Regions from separate parts of the Bradyrhizobium sp. 44 genome, predicted to be linked through region 2. Evidence: predicted binding sites of a transcription regulator. Region 2 holds the regulator's gene; the other holds the start of a gene.
What was found. Region 2 encodes LexA, which represses DNA repair genes until DNA is damaged. Its sites were predicted from a motif close to TGTTCNNNNTGTGTTCNG; they were not measured.
Positions count from the first base shown of each region.

Region 1: IVB41_RS21325 (DUF3072 domain-containing protein) is a predicted target of LexA. The motif match lies at 1,905-1,922, and genes of this name have one in related genera.

Region 1 is NZ_JADPIY010000016.1:990,145-995,511, reverse strand. Features, by position in the region: gene IVB41_RS21335 (hypothetical protein) at 161-670, shown strand; gene IVB41_RS21330 (acyltransferase) at 841-1,851, shown strand; gene IVB41_RS21325 (DUF3072 domain-containing protein) at 1,980-2,183, shown strand; gene IVB41_RS21320 (hypothetical protein) at 2,313-2,543, opposite strand; gene IVB41_RS21315 (hypothetical protein) at 2,882-3,151, opposite strand; gene IVB41_RS21310 (hypothetical protein) at 3,157-3,357, opposite strand; gene IVB41_RS21305 (VOC family protein) at 3,659-4,057, shown strand; gene IVB41_RS21300 (VOC family protein) at 4,291-4,743, shown strand; gene IVB41_RS21295 (glutathione S-transferase) at 5,052-5,367, shown strand, end outside.
Region 2 is NZ_JADPIY010000020.1:310,476-315,842, forward strand. Features, by position in the region: gene IVB41_RS23645 (ComEC/Rec2 family competence protein) at 1-929, shown strand, start outside; gene IVB41_RS23650 (hypothetical protein) at 1,061-1,495, opposite strand; gene lexA (transcriptional repressor LexA) at 1,978-2,679, opposite strand; gene glp (gephyrin-like molybdotransferase Glp) at 2,856-4,067, opposite strand; gene IVB41_RS23665 (hypothetical protein) at 4,287-4,478, opposite strand; gene IVB41_RS23670 (HAD family phosphatase) at 4,647-5,279, opposite strand; gene IVB41_RS23675 (alpha-hydroxy acid oxidase) at 5,288-5,367, opposite strand, start outside.

The DNA of each region.
Region 1 (5,367 bases), on a different contig from region 2:
GTCAGGGGCGGTTTTTCACGTTCATGACCAGGCGATATGTGACCATGCGATCTTTCGGTGGTGCGATCCTCCAACGACAGCGGACGTCTCGAACCATGCAGCGCGATGCTGGTAGAACGCTCCGGCTGTTGTATGGTCGGACGTTTCTTACGAGGGGCTGATGAAGATTGCCATTGTTGTCGCCGGCGTGATCGTTGTTGCCGCGGCCGTTCTCGTGGCGGTCCAGCCGAGCTTTCTGAAGCCTGCGTCACTGGCACTCGTGCAGAAGTCCGACATCCTCGGCTTTTCGCCCGGCATGACATTCGACGAGACCAACAAGCTCATCACGCAACGTCGCTACCGCTGCCGTCAGCTTCGCGATTCCTACGTCCTCGAATGCGCAGTCGACGGCGCCAAGGTCACGATCTTTGCCGACGACGTCGACCCCAAGAATCCGGACCCCAAACATCCCATCTGGCGCGTCAACGCGGAGTTGAGCAATCCGGGCCCCCAAGACGCTGCCGTCAAATCGATATCCGACCAGTTCAACGCCCAGCCAACCGGGGATGCCCGCGAGGGATGGATATGGACCGTCGGTCGTGGGCTGAAGCTGAGCTACGACGGCGCCGCCTTGAAGCTGGTGGACGAGGCAGAGGAAATCAGGCGGGGCAAGCAGGAAGCAAAGCGCTAGGGAGTGCTCCTGTGGTCGTGCCTTGGAGGAAGGGCACAGCAATCAATCCGCCTCAGATGCATGCCTCACCCTAACGCATCCGACACCCATTCTATCGCATCCGCGCAACTGTTCCTTAATGGGTTTCTCGCCTAAATTGCACTATTCTGGAATGAACGTGGCGAGGCTTGGTGCGAATCTTCGCGGGTGTACAGGCGATGCGCGGCGTCGCTGCGCTGTCGGTGGTCTGCGGACACGCGATCAGTGCGCGACCCGACATGGTCGGGCCGGAGCTTGCCGAGGGTGCGCTGACGATACTTGCGAGCGGCGTCGACATCTTTTTCGTGATCTCCGGCTTCATCATCGCGACCACCGCGACGGCACAACACAACCCGCTGGATTTCGCTTTCAGACGGGCCCTCAGAATTTTCCCGCTCTATTGGCTGGTGTTGCTGGCGGCGTTTGTCAGCTCCTCCTGGATCGCGCTGGCGCCGGGCGACCGCCCCGCTCTCGATCTCGGAACCATCTTCGCATGGACCTATCCGAACTGGTACCTTGGCCCAGCCTGGTCGCTGGCTTTCGAACTGCACTTCTACGTCGCCGTCGCCATCGTCCTGGCGATCAAGCCGGACCGGCTGTTCGAGATCTTGTTCGCTGGATTCGCCCTGGTCATTCTTGCCCTCGTCTTCGGCCTGGAGGCCGGGATCTACTTTCATCCGCTGGTGCTGGAATTCGGTGCCGGCGTTGTCATCGCCTATCTCCAGAGAAGCCGACGATTGCGCTTTTCGCGCCACTTCCCCGCCGTTTCCGCGGGCCTGTTCGTGGCCGGGTGGTACTGGATTTTCGTGCGCGGCGCGGCCGACCCGCAATTCGCGCGCGTCCTGACCTATGGCCTCGGCGCGGGATTGCTGATCCATGCTGTGGTCGCTGTCGAGATCGAGGGGCGATCCTTCTCACCGGTCCTGCAATGGCTCGGCAAGATCTCGTACGCGTTGTATATCGTCCATTATCTGGTGGTGAAATGGATCGCCAGCTTCGACGGACTGTGGCTTCTGTCGACCGTCGGGACAATCATCGCGGGCATCCTGCTCTCCATCGGTCTCGCCGCCGCCTTGCACGTCGCCGTTGAGGCACCGATCCTCGATTGGGGGCGCAAGCTAAGTCTGATGCGCAGACGCCGATCGCTGCCGGCCGTTCCGTGATCATCTCCCGACCCTGAATCCGGGCAAGTGCGGCCCTGGCTGCGTCATGGGCCACGAACAAATAAGGAACAAAAAACATCAGTCGGCATTGAGCCTGAAAAGGAGAGATCGCCGTGACCGACAACAAGATGGCTGGCAACACCGCAGGCAACACCCAAAAGGACCCGAAGGATTGGGTCTCCGGGGACGACCCGATGACCGGCGCCCAGGAATCCTATCTCAAGACCCTCGCCGAGCAGGCCCACAAGCCCCTCCCCAAGGAGGATCTGACCAAGGCAGAGGCGTCAGAGCTGATCGACACGATGCGGCAGAAAGCCGGGCTCGAGAAGTAAACGGCGCTGCATTTCGAAACCCGAAAGATGGGCGGCGGCTGACAGGGAGGCCGCCCGTCGCCAAGCGCCAATTTGTACCAATCATCGCCGGCGAGCGCGGTCCTCTGCGGCAGGTTCGCGGCCAGACAGCTAATCGCTTTCGACGACCCTCACAGCCAGCTCAGCGACCGCACGCCGGCCGGCCGCGACGAGGCCGTCGATCTCGCGTGTCTCGTGCTTGGCGCAGTGGATGATCCGTTCGGCGACATACCGGCGCGCGGTGTAGGCTTCCATCACCTCAGGCATCATCTCGCTGACGCGCTCCAGCGCCCTGTCCATGTGCGACAGCGTTCGTTCGTTGAACTCCTCCAGAAGCAACATCACCTGTCCTCAAACTCATAATGAATACGGCTAGTCGTGTTGGCGGGCGGACGCCGATCGAGGCATGCACGCTCCGTCCCGCGAGACGGGAGAGCCTGACTCCACCGATGATCTGAAGTGCCGCCAATACTGGAAAATTGCAGGCGTTCGGCCAACGCGGCATTCACAAACGTTAAGCGTGATGCGTTTCGTTGGCACCTGCGGCGTCAGTGCACTATCCCGTAAGGTAGCCGTCGGTGCTCGCGAACAGCACCGCAATCACGCAGTTAACTGCGTGTCACCGTAATGCGTAATTCCCGACGCATAGGCCAAGATCTGACCCCACGGTCATTGCCAGATCACTTCGGCAGACCGCGAATTGCCAGCTTGACGACTGTAAGGACAACGAAGGCGGGCGCGCCGTAAACGATTGCATTCACGGCCCAAGTGATGGCGACGCCCAGGAAAACGGAACTGCCAACCGCTCCCCAGAAAAGGTAGGCTGCGGATATGCCCGGCATCTCCCATGCCATCACAGCGATGGAGTAGTCGGTGAGCTGCTCCATGACGAGCAGCACCGTCGAGACGAGCGCCCCGATTGCCAGTGCGACGATGAGAACGGATTTCATTGTGTTCAAGGGCCCAACAGCCCCATCAAGATCGGAATCATAAAATAAGCTGCCAAGCCGAGGAGGCCCCCTACGGCAAGCTTCACCCAACGCCGTTGGATTTTCGGCTCGAGCCATGTCGCCAGTTTGACCCAGAGCGCATACGCCCATCCAGCAACAATCGAGCGGATCAGTGCAAACAGAAGCTCACCTAGGATATTGGCCATGTCCGTTAGTCGCGTCATTGCCGCGAGGAGTTCATCTGCGAGCGGCTACACAAGCCTATCCACCCGTGAGTGAGGTGGCCAATTCTGCGGTTGCGTCACCGTTCTGACCGCCCGGTTCGCGCTGTGGGGAGCATCGCGTGAAGGGGCTCGTGGTCTAGCGCTTGAGCACTGCCATCGCAATTCATGCCCTTAGTTCGCACGCTCGGCGCGGCGTCGTGACTGCTGACATCAGGGTGGCAGCAGCGGTGTGCGACGAGCCCCGCGATGCCGCTCAAATCTGCGGTCAACCAAAGGACATGCCATGAAGTTCGCCTCCACTCGCCTGATCGCCACCGACATCAAAAGCATGGTTTCGTTCTACGAAATGATCACCGGAGTTTCCGCCGAATGGCTCGCGCCGGTGTTCGCCAAGATCGTGACGCCGGGCGCCAACCTGGCAATCGGCGCAGCCGAGACGGTCGCGCTCTGGAAAGAAAACAGTGCCGAGCCCGGCGCCAATCGGACCGCCGTGATCGAGTTTCAGGTTGAGGACATCGATGCGGATTATGAGCGCCTGAAAGACAAGGTCACGCTGGTGCACGAGCTGAAAACGATGCCATGGGGCAACAGGACGTTCCAGTTTCGTGACCCCGAAGGCACCGCAGTATCGCTCTTCACGCCGCCGGCCGAGCAGGCCGGAAAGCGCCTCGCGACGCAATAGGCTGCGGCAGCAGACCGCCCCGCACACACTGCCAATGGCGCGTGTGCGCCACTGGATTTGCGGTGAAAGTGCATTGAAATTTCGCCGGCTGATTTACTTCATCAGCCGGCTTCGCCCTCATGCACATGTGCACCCGCCCCCTGCCCCTCCTCGGATTTTCCTGCTATCTCCTACTCCCCTCGGCTCGGCTCGGCCGAACCAAAAACCCTCCATCCACCCAGGGAGCAACAACCATGCGATACCTCCACACCATGCTGCGCGTGCGCAATCTCGATGTCGCGCTGAAGTTTTACCAGGATGCGCTGGGGCTGAAGGAGGTGCGGCGGATCGAGAACGACAAGGGGCGTTTCACGCTGGTGTTCCTGTGCTCGTCGGACGATCTCGAGGCGCTGAAGAAGCAGCCGCAGACGCGCGGCGCGCCGCTGGTCGAGCTCACCTGGAATTGGGACGAGGAGAAGTACGGCGAGGACCGCTTCTTCGGCCATCTCGCCTATGAGGTCGACGACATCTACGCCACTTGCGAGAAGCTGCAGAAGGCCGGCGTCACCATCAACCGGCCGCCGCGCGACGGCAACATGGCCTTCGTCCGCTCGCCCGATCTGCACTCGATCGAGATCTTGCAGAAGGGCGATCCGAAGCCGCCGCAGGAGCCGTGGTCGTCGATGCCCAACATCGGCCATTGGTAGAGCCTTTCCGCGGGAACCAGCCCCTGCCCTAAGCGTTCTCTCTTCGACAATGCAATTGGAGGAGGACACGATGGGACGCGGAATTTTGTTGTGGATGCTGGGTGTGCCGATCCCGGTGATCATTTTGCTGTGGCTGTTCTTCGGCCGCTGATCGCCTGACCAGCTTGACCTTGCAATGAAAGCTCCGCCTCGGGCGGAGCTTTTTGCATGCGGCCCTTTTGCATGAGAGGATCGGCGCAATCGCGCGTCGCTCGCCGCAGTGAATTCCGCTATTACCCGCGCCGAAAGAAACGCCTGGGGAGGATGACGTGCCGGACCAAAAGCTGACGATCTGGGGCCGCGCCAATTCGGTCAACGTGCAGAAGGTGCTGTGGTGCCTCGCCGAGCTCAGCCTGGCTTACGAGCGCATCGACGCCGGCATGGCTTTCGGCAAGACCCGCGAGGCCGACTATCTCGCGATGAACCCCAATGCGCGGATCCCGACGCTGGTCGAGGGCGATTTCACGCTGTGGGAATCCAATTCGATCATGCGCTATCTCTGCCTCGCGCACGGGCGCGGCACGCAAATCTATCCCGAGGCGCCGAAGCTGCGCGCCAGCGTTGACCGCTGGCTCGACTGGACGC
Region 2 (5,367 bases):
TGGCCTCGCTGATTGCGGGACTTGCGACCACGCCCTACGCCGCTTTCCATTTCCACCGTGTCACGCCGTTTGGCGTGCTTGCCAATCTCGGCGCGATGCCGGTGGTCTCGGCGCTGGTGATGCCGGCGGGATTGTTGGGGCTGCTTGCTGCGCCGTTCGGGCTGGACAGCGTGTTCTGGTGGCTGATGGGGATCGGCATCGAGTGGATGGTCGCGGTCTCGCGCTGGGTCGCGGCATTGCCGGGCGCGGTCGGCCGCATCCCGGCGTTCGGGATCACGCCGCTGATCGCGGCGAGCCTGGGAATCATTGTGCTAGGCTTGTTGCGCACGCCGCTACGCTGGTCCGGCGCCCTGGTCCTGCTGGCAGCGATCCTCTGGGGACTGTCGGCGCGGCAGCCCGACATCCTGATTGCCGGGGATGGCGCCAGCGTCGCGGTGCGGGGCAGGGACGGATATCTGCACCTGATCAGGACGAGCAAGGACAGCTTTTTGCTCAAGGAATGGCTCGCTGCCGACGCAGATCCGCGCGATGCCGGCCGAGCCTCTCTGGCCGACGGCGTGTCCTGTGACGAATCCGGCTGCGTGACGCCACTGGCCGACGGGAGGCTGGTCGCGCTGGCGCTACGCGTCGACGCTCTCGCGGACGATTGCAGTCGGGCCGCGCTGGTGGTGACGGCACGTCCCGCGCCGCCCGATTGCGCGGCGATGGTGGTCGATCGGCAGCGGCTCGCCAGCCAGAGCGCGCTGGCGCTAATGCGGCGTGGTGACGGCTTTGCGGTTCAGGCGGTGAGGGCGAGAGGCGCGAGCCGCCCCTGGTTGCCAGCCGGCGCAGGCGAGGGTGATTTCGACGGCAGCCTTGCGCCCAAGGCGATCGCGCCCCGCATCAAGGACGCAACGCCGGCGGAGACCGACTTGCAGGCCGACGATTGATCTGACGGTGCGGAGCAATGCAGTGGATTGGTGCATCTGCTCGGATTCGCTGGGCGCAAACCACGCCATCTCGCCGGCCACGGCCGGCGATGGCAATTCAATCCTGACCTCCGACCCCGTAGGCGGCTGCGTCAGCCGATCGGCAGGCGCGTGACGGTCGGCTGCCTGTCGGCGATGACCTGCGCCTTGTGCTCGCGCTCCGTCACCGGCTGGGTCACAGGCAGTTGCAGCACGGTCGCGCGCTGGCCTTCGACGAGCTGCGTCACCAGCACATATTTGCCGTCCGGGAATTCGATCGCGTCATGATGGCGGTCGGGAACGTGCGGGTCGATCTTGCCGAACTTGCCCACGCGGGAATTGATGGTGCGCGTCCAAATCCAGCGATTGTCGTAGCGAACGTCGTCGGCGAAGGCGAGCTCCGTTCCCGGCAGCAGGCAGACGGCAACAGACGGATCGGCTGCCGAGGCGAAGCCTCGCGTCGAGGTGCCGCGGAAGCTTGTCGTGACGATCGTCTCGCCGACTTCGGCGGGGCGCGACGCGACGGCATGCAAGCTGTAGTCACACATCGGGTGCTCCTCATGCTGGGATAGCAACCCGCGTCTCTTCGAGGCGCAGGCCTCTATCAGAGTGGAAGCACGAACGCTCTGCTTGGTTGTGGGCAAATCTGCGGCTGGTTTCCGCAAGCCGCGATCACATTATCTTTCCCGCATTCAATAGGAACAAAGCCTGCTGCGATGCATTCGGGAGGCGCGTGTCCGAATGTTGCCGGCCCGGATATTGCCGACTTGGCTGCAACGGTTGCTCGATCGCATTCCGCACGTTGCGGACGATCGCTGGCCGCCATTTCCTCGAACACTTGGGCCGCGCAGCGGTGCTGCTTCGTGGGCATCGCGAGGAGCCAGCGCCGGAGGAGGGGCCGGATAGACTGTGCAGAACCAGAAAGACTATCCAGCCGGAGCGGACGATGATCCGCTCCAATCTCTGACCGGCAATGCCGATCGGAAGCGCGCGAGGCGCCTAGCACTCCCGGTATCAAGCACTCCCGGTATCAGTACTTCCGGTAAAGCCCGATCAGCTTGCCCTGAATCTTCACCCGGTTGGGCGGCAGGATGCGGACCTCATAGGCCGCGTTGGCGGGCTCGAGCGCGATCGAGGCGCCGCGACGGCGGAAGCGCTTCAGCGTCGCTTCCTCGTCGTCGATCAGCGCCACCACGATGTCGCCGGTATCGGCGCTCTCGTTGCGCTGAATCAGCGCCATGTCGCCGTCAAGGATGCCGGCCTCGACCATGGAATCACCGCGCACTTCGAGCGCGTAATGCTCGCCCGAGCCGAGCATGTCAGGCGGTACGCTGATAGTATGGCTGCGGGTCTGCAACGCCTCGATCGGCGTGCCGGCCGCGATGCGGCCCATCACCGGCACCGCGACGGGACGTTCGCCGTCGTCCGCGGGCAGGCTGGAGCTCGCACGCACCTTGCCGAGATTGCCCTCGATGACGCTCGGCGTGAAGCCGCGGCGGCTGCCGGCGGCTGCCTGGAGCTCCGGCAGCTTGATGACTTCAATCGCACGAGCGCGGTTGGGCAGGCGTCGGATGAAGCCACGCTCCTCGAGCGCCGTGATCAGGCGATGGATGCCCGACTTCGAGCGCAGGTCGAGCGCATCCTTCATCTCGTCGAAGGAGGGCGGTACGCCGCTTTCCTTCAGACGTTCACTGATGAACCGCAGAAGCTCGTATTGTTTGCGCGTTAACATCTCGACCAAAGTCCCCCGGTTGATGTCGTCCGATTCCGAGACGCTGAATTCGGCAATATGCCGCTACATGCTCGAAACAAATCATGAACGGACACTATATGTTCGATACATGTTCCGCAACTGCTTAATTTACCGTGAACAGAGCAAAGTTGGCGGAACGCGCATTGCCGGGGCGCTCAGACAGGGAGCCGCAACACTTCGCAAGCCGTGCCGGCTTCGGCCTTCGGCGCGAACGGTGCGCGCACGAGAAGTACCTGTGCTGCAGCGAGATTCGCAAGCAGCGAAGAGTCCTGATGATTGACGGGAAGAACGACGCGTGTGCCATCGTCACGCTCCTCCAGATGCGCGCGCAGATAGTCCTCGCGCTGGTCGTTGGCGCTGACATCGCGGCCGAGCACGGCGCGCTCACGGCGATGGTGAAGCACTGAACGGCCCGACAGGGCACGAATCAGCGGCACCATGAACAGGAAAGCGCACACGTAGGACGACACGGGATTGCCCGGCAGACCGATCACGCCCATTGCGCCGAGCCGCCCGTGCATCATCGGCTTGCCTGGCCGCATCGCGATCTTCCAGAACGCCATCGCGATGCCTTCGTCCCGCAGTGCCTGCTGGACCAGATCGTGGTCGCCGACCGATGCGCCTCCGGTCGTGATCAGGATGTCGGCGCCGCTCTCACGGGCGCGGCGGATGCCGGCGGTGGTGGCCTCCAGCGTGTCGGCGGCAATACCGAGGTCGATGGTCTCGGCGCCTTCGCTGCGGGCGAGCGCGTGCAGGGCGTAGCCGTTGGAATAGACGATCTGGCCGTGGCCGGGCGTGCTGCCCGGCATCACCAACTCGTCGCCGGTGGCGAGAATCGCGACCTTCGGACGCCCGTAAACGGCAAGGTGCGGATGATTCATCCCGGCGGCGAGCGCGAGGTCGCGCTCGGTGAGACGGCTTCCCTTGCGCAGGAGCACGTCGCCCTCGCGGAAATCGACGCCGGCGGGGCGGATGTGCCGACCGGCGATCGCGGCTTCCTTGATCGTGACACGCTTGCCGGCGGCGACGGTGTCCTCCTGGATCACGACGGCGTCCGCGCCACCGGGAACGACGCCGCCCGTGAAGATCCGCACGGCCTCGCCGGCGCCGACCATCCCCGCGAACGGTCGGCCCGCCGCGACTTCGCCGATGATGGTGAGCTCCGAATCGATCGTCGCGGCATCGGCCGCTCGCACCGCGTAGCCGTCCATCGCCGACATCGCCTGCGGCGGCTGCGTGCGCCGCGCCGCGACGTCACGCGCGAGCACGCGATGGTAGGCCTGGTCGAGGGAGATCATTTCCTCCGGCAGCGGCTCTGCACCCGCCAGCACCGCGGCAAGCGCGTCGGAAACCGGCATCAAGGCCACGGCGAAAACTCCTGCTCGGCACGTTCGGGCGAATGTTCCGCACGTCTTCTAGCCGAGCGCGGGCGCAGAGGCAAAACAGCCGAGCGGGTGCAGTCATCCCACCGCATTGTTCCGGAAGGCAGGATCAAGCGCGTTGCGGCATGATCCGAAGAACGTGCCAGATCGGCAGGACAATGGTCATGGCAAGACGAGAACGACGAGCGCCCCGGCCTGCATCGATCAGCTCCCTGGCTGCCCGTGAGTTACGTCGGGCGCCTTGGGTCCCTGATCCTTGTCGGGCAGCGGATCGGCCTGGGATTTCAGGTCGGCGGCCTTGCTCACAAGCTTGGCGGAAAGATCCGAATCTGAAGTTGTCCTGGCGAATTCAAGAAGAAGAGAGGCCTGCTTGGTGAGGTAGGTTTTGCCCAACACGATGATGCATCCGTCTGTAGAAGTCCCAACGGACTCTAGAGTCCGGAAGACGGTATTCCGTTCCGGGAACTCTGTATAAAAATGCACAAAGTGATCGGGTTCCTAAACTTCTTCAAAATTAGTCGCGTTGGGCCGCATCTCCGGGGGTCTCGCGGCGGCAGATCGTCGTCAGATGCCCAATGCTTTCAATGCGTTCCCCACATCACGCGGCGAAGTCACATGCACGGCCGTCAAGCCGCGCGCCCGCGCTCCCTCGATGTTTTCAGCAAGATCGTCGAAGAACACGATACGCCCGGCGGGCACGCCGATCGCCGCGACGACGTGGTCGAAGGCCTCGGCATCCGGTTTGCGCAGGCCGATGCTGGACGACAAATACAGCTCGCGGAAATGGCCGAGGAGGTCGGCATATTCCCTTGAGAAATGGTCCACGTGTGGCCGGTTGGTGTTGGAGAAAGCGTACAGCGGCATCTGCTTCGCTGCCCGCGGCAGCAGCTCGGCGATGTCAGGCATTTCGCCGGCGAAGATCGCGTTCCAGCCTTCCAGGAACTGCGCATCCGAAATGCCGATTCCAAGCGAGGCTCGCAGTGAGGCGAAATAGTCCTCATCGCTGATCTTGCCCATCTCGTGCAACCGATAGGCTTCGCTGTCCCGCACATAGCGCGCGACGATGGCTTCAGGCTTGCAGCCGGCATGTCCCGCCCAACAGGCGATCGCCTTGGAGAAATCAATATCGAGCACCACGCGGCCGAGATCGAACAGAAGCGCATCCGCGCTGCCGGGAGAGAGCGATGTCACCTGCATCCTTTCACTCAGTATCGATATGGCTCGTGGTCGAACAGTGGAAACGCGCTGAACACGCTCGGCGCGTTGGTTGCGGTCGCGTGGTGCA